2 linked regions of the Bacillus pumilus genome follow. The protein of the gene in region 1 binds, or shares a complex with, the protein of each later gene. Links are inferred from orthologs where the notes say so. Each region holds a gene or a part of one and is shown on either strand. Other genes may lie near its edges. The genes, in order: GPS65_RS01050 and GPS65_RS04310.

What was found.
Region 2: the proteins of GPS65_RS01050 (region 1) and GPS65_RS04310 are in contact, whole or in part, in an NMR structure (PDB 2LRK), measured with the Escherichia coli proteins. The link is inferred for Bacillus pumilus from one-to-one orthologs.

Annotation. Positions count from the first base shown.
Region 1 is NZ_CP047089.1:223,723-230,244, reverse strand. The notes cover bases 2,181-5,032. They hold GPS65_RS01050 (PTS lactose/cellobiose transporter subunit IIA), read right to left. Parts: upstream 3,844-5,032; coding sequence 3,517-3,843; downstream 2,181-3,516. Other genes in these bases: celB (PTS cellobiose transporter subunit IIC), read right to left, coding at 3,870-5,032; GPS65_RS01055 (6-phospho-beta-glucosidase), read right to left, coding at 2,192-3,520. Outside these bases: GPS65_RS01065 (branched-chain amino acid aminotransferase), read left to right, coding at 265-1,356; GPS65_RS01060 (hypothetical protein), read right to left, coding at 1,675-2,073; more of celB, read right to left, coding at 5,033-5,219; GPS65_RS01040 (PTS sugar transporter subunit IIB), read right to left, coding at 5,234-5,539; GPS65_RS01035 (BglG family transcription antiterminator), read right to left, coding at 5,659-6,522. UniProt on the Escherichia coli protein: The phosphoenolpyruvate-dependent sugar phosphotransferase system (sugar PTS), a major carbohydrate active transport system, catalyzes the phosphorylation of incoming sugar substrates concomitantly with their translocation across the cell membrane.
Region 2 is NZ_CP047089.1:860,995-867,347, forward strand. What follows is about bases 1,716-4,398. They hold GPS65_RS04310 (HPr family phosphocarrier protein), read right to left. Parts: upstream 3,345-4,398; coding sequence 3,087-3,344; downstream 1,716-3,086. Other genes in these bases: GPS65_RS04300 (ribonuclease), read left to right, coding at 1,814-2,254; GPS65_RS04305 (arylamine N-acetyltransferase family protein), read right to left, coding at 2,301-3,047; whiA (DNA-binding protein WhiA), read right to left, coding at 3,371-4,321; GPS65_RS04320 (gluconeogenesis factor YvcK family protein), read right to left, coding at 4,339-4,398. In the rest of the region: GPS65_RS04290 (beta-class carbonic anhydrase), read right to left, coding at 1-50; GPS65_RS04295 (2-hydroxyacid dehydrogenase), read left to right, coding at 604-1,575; more of GPS65_RS04320, read right to left, coding at 4,399-5,298; RNase adapter RapZ, read right to left, coding at 5,299-6,186; GPS65_RS04330 (8-oxo-dGTP diphosphatase), read right to left, coding at 6,226-6,353.

The sequences.
Region 1 (6,522 bases):
GTTGAAAGAATATCTTACAGGAAATTTATCCGCTTTTAAATTGTCAGATTAATCAGTTAATAATGTATTTGGATTTTATTTCTTTATTAAAAAGGGGTGACATGAGGCAGACTGACGGCAGAGAGAAGGAAAGCGCTTTAACAGATTTTTCTTGTCTGAATTCCAGAAAACCTATTGCTAATATTTTGTGAAGGTATAGAATAGAATCATAATTATTTCATATTATTAGAATTTTCAAATAATCAAACAGCAAGGAGATTTACGATGCCAAAACAACCCATCCGCGTTGAACTTAGTTCAACAAAAAAACCAAAACCTCAATCTGATCAACTTGAATTCGGAAAAATCTTCACAGATCACATGTTTGTGATGGATTATTCCATTGATCAAGGCTGGTATGACCCAAGAATTATCCCTTATCAGGCCATTCCAATGGACCCAGCTTCGATGGTCTACCATTATGGGCAATCTGTTTTTGAAGGCTTGAAGGCTTATGTTTCCGAGGATCAGAAAATTCTCTTATTCCGTCCGGAAAAGAACATGGAGCGCTTAAACAGATCCAATGACCGCCTGTGTATCCCGCAAATTGATACAGAAACGGTTTTAGAGGGCTTAAATGAACTCATTCGCATTGATAAGGATTGGGTACCTGATGCAGAGGGCACTTCCTTGTATATCCGTCCATTCATTATTTCCACTGAGCCGTATTTAGGCGTTGCACCGTCAAGCACGTATAAGCTGCTGATTATCCTATCTCCAGTGGGATCTTACTATAAAGAAGGCATCCATCCAGTCAAAATTGCCGTTGAAAACGAGTTTGTCCGTGCCGTTAAAGGCGGAACAGGAAATGCCAAAACAGCTGGAAACTACGCCTCAAGCCTTAAGGCACAGCAAGTGGCTGAAACGAAAGGTTTTTCACAAGTTCTTTGGCTTGATGGTGTTGAGAAGAAGTATATTGAAGAAGTCGGAAGTATGAATATCTTCTTTAAGATCAATGGGGAAATCGTGACGCCTGAATTGAACGGCAGCATTTTAGAAGGCATCACCCGTAACTCTGTACTTGAGCTATTAAAACATTGGGGAATTCCAGTGACAGAGCGTAAAATTTCGATTGATGAGTTAATTGAAGCACATCAATCAGGTGAGCTTGAAGAAATCTTTGGAACTGGAACGGCGGCCGTCATCTCTCCTGTCGGGGAATTAATTTATCACGATCAGCCATATGTGATTCAAGATGGTCAAACAGGTGAAGTATCAAAGAAATTGTATGAAGCCATTACTGGTATTCAAAAAGGCACACAACCAGATATCTTCGGCTGGACAGTAGAAGTCGACTCGGTCGTCAAACAAGCTTAAACATGTAAAAGAACCTTTCAATCATGAAGGGTTCTTTTTTTGTTTATTCACCTCTCCAATATACCTTATAATGGTAAATACATATGATTAAGGAGAGTGATGGTATGTTTTTTACTTATCTACTAGCGTTCATTGGGATCTGTATCGGTTCAATGATCGTCGCTACTGGTTTCGACGATTCACCGTTTCACACCCGTGTTCTATTTAAGTTTCTCGGAATTTCTATCCTTGTTCTTTCTATTACTTTTGTAAAGGTTAGACGAAAGAGGTTACGTGGCAAAAAGACGAAATAGCCTTAGATATCCAGTCAGCCTTCTATCAAATCGTACACCAAAACAAGACAGATACACCCACAATCGCCCCTGCATATATCCACTGTTTCCATTTGATGCTCCTCTTTTTTTCGATCAGTAAAAAGATCTCTGGTAAAAAGACGATGATAATTTCTATGATAAAAACAAGATAATAAACAAACGGCATCGGCTGAAAATCAAAGTCTCTTTCATCTCCACCAATTGTGGCGAAATACATCAACAGGTTGGTTACTGGAATGGTAAAACAAACGAGCAGGCGAAGAACATAAATCCACACATACTGTCTATGACGAATAAGACCAATAAATGAAGCGATGATGCCATACAAAAACAAGACCACTGTGCCATAACTCAACAGAGGTTGAACGACAAAGCCGTAAAGCATTAAACCAATTGCAACCATACTCAAACCGTCCTTTCTTTGAAGCCATACATGTTGTTTTTTACTATCATACACTTCTTTTTTGAATTTCTATATGGTGCAATGATAAAAAAACGACCCCATAAAGGGGCCATTTGTTTTATGCTTTAACTGATTTGAAGAATTGCGGTAAATATTCACGATGCGCTTCGAGCATTTCATCTAAAATTTGCTTTGCAATTTCGTCAGATGGGACAAGCGGATTGATCGTCATTGCTACAAGAGCCGTCTCGTAATCTCCTGTGACTGCCGCTTCTGCTGCCACACGCTCAAATGATTTGATTTGTTGAACGAGCCCTCTCACAGCTACAGGCAGATCACCCGTCGCAATTGGTTTTGGTCCATCCTTGGTGATGATACAGTTCACTTCAACCGCTGAATCAGCCGGAATGCTGGCAATGGCCCCTCTGTTCACTGTATTGACTGGTTGGATGTCATGCTTATCATTATAGATGGAGCTGATTAAGTTACATGCCGCATCACTGTAGTACGCCCCGCCTCTTTTTTCGAGTTGCGGAGGTTTAATTGATAAATCGGGATCTTTATAGAGCTCAAATAATTCGTGCTCGACCTGCAACACAACCTCTGCTCTTGTTCCTTTTTCTTGGGCTGCCTTTTGCTCTTCTTCCAGCATATCTTTTGTTTTATAGTAATAGCGGTGATACGGGCATGGGATGACTCCTAAGCCTTTCACAAAAGAAGGTTCCCAGTTTTTCGCTTCAATGTTCTTCATAGACCACTGACTATTCGGATTTCCTAATTCATCGAGCACTTGATCCATAATGCTGACCCCGTCTAAATACACGTCTAATCCATAAACCATGTGGTTGAGGCCTGCGAACTGTACCTCGATCCGTTCAACATCCACCTCAAGCGCCTTGGCAATCCCCATTTTTATCCCAATTGGAACATTGCATAGTCCGACTACTTTTTTTAGATTCGTATAGCGCAGCACAGCTTCTGTGACCATCCCTGCTGGATTTGTAAAATTCACAAGCCATGCATCTGGACAAAGCTCTTCCATATCCTTCACGATGTCGAGAATCACTGGAATGGTTCGAAGACCTTTAAATAAACCGCCTGGTCCGTTCGTTTCCTGACCGATGACGCCGTATTTCAGCGGGATTCTCTCATCCTTTGCACGTGCTTCAAGCAACCCTACACGAAATTGTGTTGTCACAAAATCTGCGTCCTTCAGGGCCTCCCTGCGGTCAAGCGTCAGGTGTACTTCAATCGGTAGCCCTGCTTTTTCGACCATGCGTTTCGCAAGAGCACCCACAATGTTTAACTTTTCCTGACCCGCTTCAATATCCACTAGCCATAATTCCTTTACTGGCAATTCATGATACCGTTTGATAAATCCTTCGACAAGCTCAGGCGTATAGCTCGATCCTCCGCCTATTGTGACAATTTTGATTCCTTCTTTCATGAATTGACACCTCCGAGTTGCTTCATTTTTTCATGGAGCTCGATGATTTCCGCCGCAAGCTCCTTGACAGTCATTGCGTTCATGAGATGATCCTGTGCATGGATCATTAAGAGACTGATGTCGGTCTTTTCTCCTCTAATTTCTCCTTGGATCAGCTCTGTTTGTGCGTGATGCGCCTCATTTAACGCGTCTTGTGCTTCCTGCAATTTTAGCTTCGCCTCATCAAAGTTTCCTTGCTTTGCACATGTAATGGCCTCCATCGCTGAGCTTCTGCCATTCCCGCCGTGTAAGATGAGTTGAAACACAATTTGTTCCATTTCCATCGGCCGCATCCCCCTTGTTTCCTCTATTACATGTTGACGACATTTTCATCAGTTGTGGCTTTTGTTTCTAGTTCACTTTCTTCTTTCAATTTCTGCTTATCCCACATTCTAAAGAATGGGTAGTATAAAGCGAATGACAACGCCAAGTTAATCAGCTGCATGACAGCACCAGAGATTTTGCCTCCTGTGGCGAGATAGCCTGAAATAATAGGCGGCATCGTCCATGGGACCGCAATCCCCGCCGGTTTCGCGACAAGCCCTGTGCTCATTCCGATATATGTGGTAATGATCATCATGATTGGCGTAAGGATAAACGGAATCAAAAGCATTGGGTTCATGACAATCGGCATTCCGAAAATGATCGGTTCGTTGATGTTAAAGATAGCTGGCCCAATGGCAAGTCGGCCAAGCTGTTTCATTTGCTTACTTCTGGCACGTAAGATCATCGTCAGCACCAAGGCAAGCGTTGCACCGCTTCCGCCGACATTGATAAAGATTTCAAAGAACTGCGCTGTGAAGATATTTGGCAGCACTTCTCCTGCTTGGAATGCGAGACGGTTCTCATCCATCGCACCGAGCCAAATTGGTCCCATGACGCCGCCGACAATGGTTGCTCCATGAATACCGCAAGCCCAGAGAAGCATTTGCACGCCCATGGCGACAATACTACCGCCTAAGCTTCCACCAAGAATGGAAAGCGGTGTGCCAATTAAGACCGTGATGATATTATGAATACTTTCAAATGGTGTCATCTCAATCAAAAGTCTAGCGACCCAGATCAGCGTGATGACCACAAAACCTGGTATAAGTGCGATAAACGATTTACTCACTGCTGGCGGTACACCATCAGGCATCTTAATGACGATATTCCGCTGGACGATGAATCGGTAAATTTCAGTTGAAAGCATAGCAATAATCATGGCAACGAATAACCCTTTACTGCCCATCAATGTGACTGGAATTCCCCCACCTACTAAGATGGCTTCTGTTGAGCCTTCAGGTGTGAAAGGAACTTGATAGGGTGTCGCCAAAAGGAAAGCTGCAACAGCGATCGCACCAGATGATAGGGCATCCACTGCATACTTTTCAGCTAACCTGTAGGCAATCCCGAAGGTTGCAACAAGTGCCATAATGTCAAAGGTTGCATTCACAGGGTAGGATAGTTTCGTGGCCCATTCTGCTCCGAAGATACTTGCCATAAAATCGCTGTATCCTGGAATCGGAAGGTTGGCTAAAATGAGAAACAGTGAACCGACAATAATGAGAGGCATGGTTAAAACAATTCCGTCACGCAATGCTTGTAAATGTCTTTGAGCGGCAATCTTCCCTGCAAACGGCATGACCTTCTCTTCTAGAAATCGGTTGAATCCATTCATCCCTTCCGCCCCCTTTATCCGTTCACTAACTGTTCAGCAGATTTTAAAACCTCAGCCCCATTACATACGCCGTAATGCACGGTATTGATGACGTCGACTGGAATACTTTTTTCTTCTCCTAGCTTTTTCATTTGTGGTAATAAATATCGAACCTGTGGTCCTAATAAAAGCACATCGGCTTGATCAATATGATTTTTTGCTGAATCTCCGGATACTGCCCAAATACGATAGTCTTTTCCTTGTTCTTGCGCGCTTTTCTCCATTTTTGTAACTAGTAAGCTTGTAGACATACCTGCTGCACATACCAATAAGATGTTCATGTGTAAACGCCCCCTTTTGAAAGTGTGTAGCTTTTCTTTACACACTCATCATATTATGAAACCGCTTTCATAAACACCTATACTTTTTCCTTTAGGAAGCGGAAAAAGTTAAGATCACACTATGAATTCTTGTACGAAGGAGCTTTCTTATACATGATATCGAGCATGTCTTCAAATGTATCACAGGCGATGAGGTGCTGAATGAATTTCACATTGTGCACAAGCTCACCCAGTAGACGGTACATCCCTTTTAAGTCTTTTGCATTCTCTTTTTCGACACAAAGCAAGCAGACAAATTGAACTTTTTTCTCTCCCCATATAATCGGTTTTTCTAGTGTACAGATCGCCCAAAACGTCTCTTCTGTCAGCGGCGTCATTGGGTGCGGAATGGCTGTATAATGCCCGAAGGATGTAGGAGCAGCCTCTTCTCTTTCCATCACAGAAGGTGTAAGCTCTGCTGGTGCTAATCCCATATCGATGACTTTTTTTGTAAGAAAGGCGATGACCTCTTCCTTTGTTTGAAAGGCACGCTTTGTAAAGACCAATTCCTTTTTCATATATTGAGAGGCCAATGTCACCCTTGTTTCACTCGTCAGGGCTTCTTCAATTTTTAAAAAGTCGCCGCCTCCCAAAATAGTATTGACTTGTATGACGGGAATCGGGATATCCATCTGAATCGGGACCGTTGTAATAATCAAATCAAGGGCATGTAAAGAGACATGCGGAAGCGAATAAAGCTCTGCTGTGCCTAAGATTGTCAACTTTGACCCAAATTGTGACCGCAATCGATCCTGCAGCAACCTCGCACTCCCTGCACCAGATGCACAAACAATGAGACATCGCTTCGGCGGAATCTCCATTTTTCTTCGCTCTAAAGCCGCACCAAAATGAAGCGCGATATAGCCGATTTCATTCTCATGGATACATAGCCCCGTCTCTTCTTCAATTACCCGGCTAGCGACAATCCCTGCTTCAAAAGCAAG
Region 2 (6,353 bases), 640 kb from region 1 along the record:
TGTACGAACTCTGAATTGTGCTGAAGAATCTGTTCTAATTTTGATCCCATTTTGCCATCTCCCATCTCTTTATAAGTCACGTAAGCTCCTGCTTGGCCTCCTTTTCTTTCGTGTGTTCTCAAGCATAAAGAGGAAAAATGATAGAAAAAAAAGAAAAAAATGAGAAAACGATGAGAAGACTTGTGATCATTTTCTATCATTTACGATTCATCGCAAGAGGGGCGCGGCATTCCTTTCAATCTATCGTTCTCTGATCGCCAAAAGACGATGAAATGGTTTAGTAGAAAACAACCTTCCCGTTTAATATGTTTCAAATATAATCATTTTTCTATCAAAAAATCTCGATCTATTTTCCAGTTTGTTAGATAATCTCTCAGAAAAACAAGCTTTTTCATATGTCACATCTCCCATTAGCTGATTTCCATATAAGTAAAAAATGCATCAGATGGCATATGAATATACCTTTTCACTAAGAAACTGTCTCTCTTTTCCGTTATTTTAGTATATTAAATATTGAGCAGATAACCTTCAAACGTGTTCAACCGAAATGGTTGCTTTATAATAAAAGGAGCAAGATGATCATGTGAAAGGAGCGAGTTGACATTGACACCACACATTTTTGTCGCCAAACCATTACCCGCCTCATTTGAGGAATTACTAAAGGAACACTGTACATACGAGGTGTGGCAATCCAAAGACCCCATTCCAAAAGATATTTTGTTTCAAAAACTGCAGCATGCTGATGGTCTTTTAACGTCTGGAACGAAAATCGATCAAGAGCTATTAGATCACGCTCCCAAACTTAAGGTAGTGAGCAATAACTCTGTTGGCTATGACAATTTCGATATAGAAGTGATGAGGCAAAGAGGCGTAATTGGGACGCACACGCCCCATACACTCGACCATACTGTCGCAGACCTTGCATTTTCACTCATTCTTTCCTCTGCACGAAGAATTGCCGAGCTTGATCGTTTTATCCGTGAGGGGAATTGGACGAAATTTGTACAGGAAGAAGATATTTTTGGCATCGATGTCCATCATCAATCGCTTGGCATTATTGGCATGGGACGAATCGGAGAGCAAGTCGCCAAACGAGCTGCTCATGGTTTTGATATGAATGTCCTGTATCATAACCGCAGCCGGAATGAAAAGGCTGAATCAGCATATGGCGCTTTATATTGCACACTTGATGACTTGTTAAAACAAGCTGATATCATTGTCTTGATTACACCGCTGACCGATGAAACGTATCATATGATTGGCGAACGAGAATTGAAGTTAATGAAGCAAACGGCTTTATTTGTAAACATCTCCCGCGGGAAAACAGTGGATGAAAAAAGCCTCATTCAAGCACTTCAAGAGGGATGGATTAAAGGTGCAGGTCTTGATGTGTTTGAACAGGAACCGCTTCAGGAGAATCATCCTTTCAAAGAAATGAACAATGTCACCCTTGTCCCTCACATCGGTTCCGCTACTGAAACAACACGGGATCTTATGCTGAAACGAGCCATTCATAATGTGATTCATGGAATTGATGGCAAAGCCCCTATAGATATTGTGAAAGAGCTTGCTTGATTTTAATCGGAAAAGACGCAGAATTAAGAGCTGCGTCTTTTTCTTTATTTCATCAGAAGGGTATCAGGAGAAAAGCCTCATTTTAGCAAAGATCCTGTTTCTTTACATTTCCTTCATGTTCGGGTGCTATAATATGAGGTAGACAAGCATCAAGAGGACAGCTTCCGATTTCCTTAATAGGAGGATGAAGATGAAAAAAATCAGTTCGGTTTTTACTATGTTTGCTCTGATCGCTGCTATTCTGTTTTCTGGTTTTATTCCGCAGCAAGCCTATGCTGAAACACCACTTACACCGACCGCCACAAATGAAACAGCTTCTATTCAACTGACATCAGATGTCCATACTCTTGCCGTCATTAATACGTTTGATGGTGTAGCCGATTATTTGATTCGCTACAAACGACTGCCCGATAACTACATCACAAAATCACAAGCAAGTGCCCTTGGTTGGGTGGCGTCAAAGGGAAATCTAGCAGAGGTTGCCCCAGGCAAAAGCATTGGTGGAGATGTTTTCTCTAACCGGGAGGGGCGTCTTCCTTCAGCAAGCGGACGCACATGGCGTGAAGCAGATATCAACTACGTCTCAGGCTTCCGCAATGCTGACCGCCTCGTGTATTCAAGTGACTGGCTCATTTACAAAACAACAGACCATTACGCAACATTCACACGTATTCGATAATCAATCAAAAAAACAGCCCATTTGACGCAGGGCTGTTTTTTTAATGCTACTTCGGCAACAGGGTTTTCACATATTCGTCAAAAGGAAGGGGTAGCGGTTTTTTCGACACTTCTTCGTGTTCATGTGTGGTGACATGTTCCTCCGTGACAATGACACGTCCTGTTGGTGTAAGCTTTGAAGCAAGCGGTCTTTTGTTAAAAGGAGAGGCTTCATTTTCATAAATCTCCTGTCTCATTTGGACCAATGTAGGCTCGCTCACCTCTTGCAATGTGAATGCGTAGCCTATTTCAGCGCCTTCTCCTCTATCTAATTGGAGAAGATGTGTCCCTTTTTCGGTTTCCTCCTCTTTGACTCGAAACCGAATAGACGCTCCTTTGATCCATTCTTCCGTAAAAGGTACAGGCTGGAGAGGTAAATTCACACCAAAACCCGCATCAATCAGATACCGTTCGTTGTGATGATTCAACGTCATGGCTACATGTGTACCATCAATTGCCCATGCTCCTGCTTCCTTGTTATACACAGTCCCTTGAACGAGCTGTACAGCAAGTCCTGTCTCTTTTAACACATAATATAAAAGAGGATTGAGATCGTAACAAAGACCTCCTCTGTTTCCTTCAATAAGATGCTGATTCAACCCTTCTTGATTCAGGGCATAGGATTGTTTGTTCAGCACAGATCTATTTTCAAATGGAAAGGTGTAGGCCATCTTTTTTAATAAAGCAGGTAGGTCATCAAAGGTGATGGACTGTCCTTCGTATCCGATTTTCTGTAAAAATGCTGATTGCATCATGTTCATTCCCTTCTAAAAAAACTGAGTCTATGAAGAGACTCAGTTTTCTTGATTGATAAAATCCGTTAACGCATCAATGGCTTCTTGTTCATCTGCACCATCTGCTATCAGTGTAACAGTGACCCCAGAGCTGATCGCAAGGCTCATGAGACCCATAATGCTCTTCGCATTGACTCTTTTTCCGTCCTTCTCTAGAAAAATTTCAGCCCCAAAGCGATTCGCTTCCTGTACAAACAAAGCAGCGGGACGAGCCTGCAAGCCTGTTTTCAACTGGATGGTGACCGTTTTTTCCACCATATGATCTGCCTCCCTTTTTCATTCTCCTATTTGAGTGTAACAGCTTGTCCGTTTCGTAATTGTTCTGCAATTTGATCTAGCTTTCTTAAGCGGTGATTAATGCCTGATTTGCTGATCTTACCGCTTTCCACCATTTCTCCCAGTTCCTTTAGCGTGACCTCTTGATAGTCGACTCTTAGCTTTGCAATTTCACGCAGCTTATCTGGCAGGGCATCAAGTCCAATTTTTTCATCAATGAATTGAATGTTTTCGACCTGACGGAGCGATGCACCAATCGTTTTATTCAAGTTTGCTGTTTCACAATTGACGAGCCGGTTCACGGAGTTCCGCATATCACGGACGATCCGAACGTCTTCGAAGCGAAGAAGTGAATTATGCGCACCTACAACACTTAAGAATTCAGTGATTTTTTCGGCTTCTTTCATATATGTGATGTAGCCTTTTTTCCGCTCAAGTGTTTTACTGTTGAGATGAAATTGGTTCATCAACTCACAAAGGGCATCATTGTGTTCTTTATAGAGTGAAAAAATCTCAAGGTGATAGGAAGACGTTTCTGGGTTATTCACAGAACCGCCTGCTAAAAAAGCACCTCTCATATACGAGCGCTTACAGCATCTTTTCTTTACAAGCTCTTCTGAAATATTACGCTCAAATACAAATTGTTCACCTAATATTTTCAAATCCTCTAAAATGGTTTTCGCTCGTTCTACCAGTCTGACAATATACACATTATTCTTTTTTAATCTCATTTTCTTACGAACGAGCAACTCGACTGTGACATCATATTTCTTTTTTAGCAGCGTATAAATCCGCCTTGCGATCGCTGCGTTCTCCGTCTGTATATCTAGAATTAATTTTCGATTAGAGAAAGATAATGAACCGTTCATACGGATGAGGGCAGAAAGCTCTGCTTTTGTGCAGCAGTCCTTCACGTCCAGATTAGTCAGCTCTTTTTTTGTTTCGGATGCAAATGACATCCTTGCCACCCCCATTCCTATTTTTTCTTATGCAGCAGGTCGACAAGCAGCGCGGCTACTTTCAGCGTGTCGTGACGAATCACATGCTGGTCATATGTAATAATTTCCCCAGGGATGACTTCCAGTCCCATTGCCTTGAGTACATCTGTGTCGAACTGTACAGGCTGTGCCTGTTCTTCTGCATATTTTGCTTTGATCTCTTCTGGAATTTCTTTATTGTTCACAAAAATGGTATCAATAAATGGACGAACCATATGATCGTTTAATGCTTGCACATGATCAGCTGCACTGTAGGAAAGCGTTTCCCCTGGCTGCGTCATGACATTGCAAATATACACTTTTTTCGCCTTTGAGCGAATGACCTCTTCACCAATATGCGGTACAAGCAAGTTTGGCAAGATACTTGTATACAAGCTGCCTGGTCCAATCACAATCAAATCCGCTTCACGAATGACTTGAATCGATTCTGGGAGCGGCTCAATCGTATCAGGTGTGAGGAACACTCGTTTAATTCGCTCACCGTAGGTTGGGATTTTTGATTCTCCTGTTACCACTTGCCCATTTTCTAATTCAGCGTGTAGAACAACACTTGAATTCGCTGCTGGCAAGACTTTTCCTCTCACATTTAAGACCTTGCTCATTTCTGTGACGGCATGAAAAAAATCACCGGTTATATTTGTCATGGCCGCAAGAATGAGGTTGCCAAGAGAGTGACCTGTTAAGTCATTCCCTTTGTTAAAACGGTGCTGAAATAAGTCTTCTACAAGCGGTTCAACATCAGAGAGAGCTGCAAGGACATTTCGAATATCGCCTGGAGGCGGAATATTCAAATCATGGCGCAGTCTGCCTGAACTGCCTCCGTCATCAGCAACCGTTACAATAGCGGTAATGTCCACTGGCTTTGTTTTTAGCCCTCTGAGCAAAACAGATAAGCCAGTGCCCCCGCCAAGAATGACCACCTTTGGAAGTGTCGTCATCTATTTTCTACTTCTCTTTTCAATGTCCCGGTGAGTGACATGAGTGTAGTAGTCATTTTTAAAATACTCCGATAAGTAGTTCGCTAGCGTCACTGATCGGTGCTGTCCACCTGTACAGCCAATAGCGATCACAAGCTGACTTTTTCCTTCCCGTTTATAGGACGGAAGCATAAAGCTGAGAAGATCAATTAATTTCTCTGTGAATTTTTGTGTCTCGCTCCATTTCATTACATAGGAGCGCACTTCTTCATCGTTTCCAGTCTGTGGACGCATGCTCTCAATATAGTAAGGATTCGGCAGGAATCTTACATCAAATACAAGATCAGCATCAATCGGCAGACCGTATTTAAAACCGAAGGACATCACATTCACTGTAAACACCTGTCCTTGGCTTGTGGCAAAGTGCGCGACAATTTTTTCTCGAAGCTGTTTTGGCTTTAAATCCGATGTATCAAAAATCATCTGAGCTCGGCCTTTTAACTCTTCTAACAGATCGCGTTCCATCGCGATTCCTTCGAGCGGCAAACCTGTTGTCGCAAGAGGATGCGAACGTCTCGTTTCTTTGTATCTTGAGACAAGCACCTTATCGTTTGCATCTAGAAATAATATCCTTGGTGTGATCCAACCAAGATCACTCATTTCATCTAAGGCTGCAATTAAGCTGTCAAAGAATTCACGTCCTCGCAAATCCATCACAAGGGCAACCTTGCTCATCTTCGAATTCGATTCCTTCATGAGTTCTAGGAATTTAGGTAAAAGTGATGGCGGCAAGTTATCTACACAGAAGTACCCTAAATCTTCAAAGCTTTGAATGGCAACGGTTTTCCCCGCACCTGACATTCCAGTAATAATCACAAGCTGAATATCTTCTTGTTTGTGTGTATTCATGCCTGCTTCCTCTCCTTCTTTATAAAAACGGTTCATGTATTAGTCTCCTTGAGGATCTAACCGATAAGCAATCAATTCAAAATCAGGTGTATACGTAAAAGTACCATGCAGAAGTCCTTTTCCCTTTAGCATGAAATCAAGAATATGGGAATCTCCTGGCGCCATCG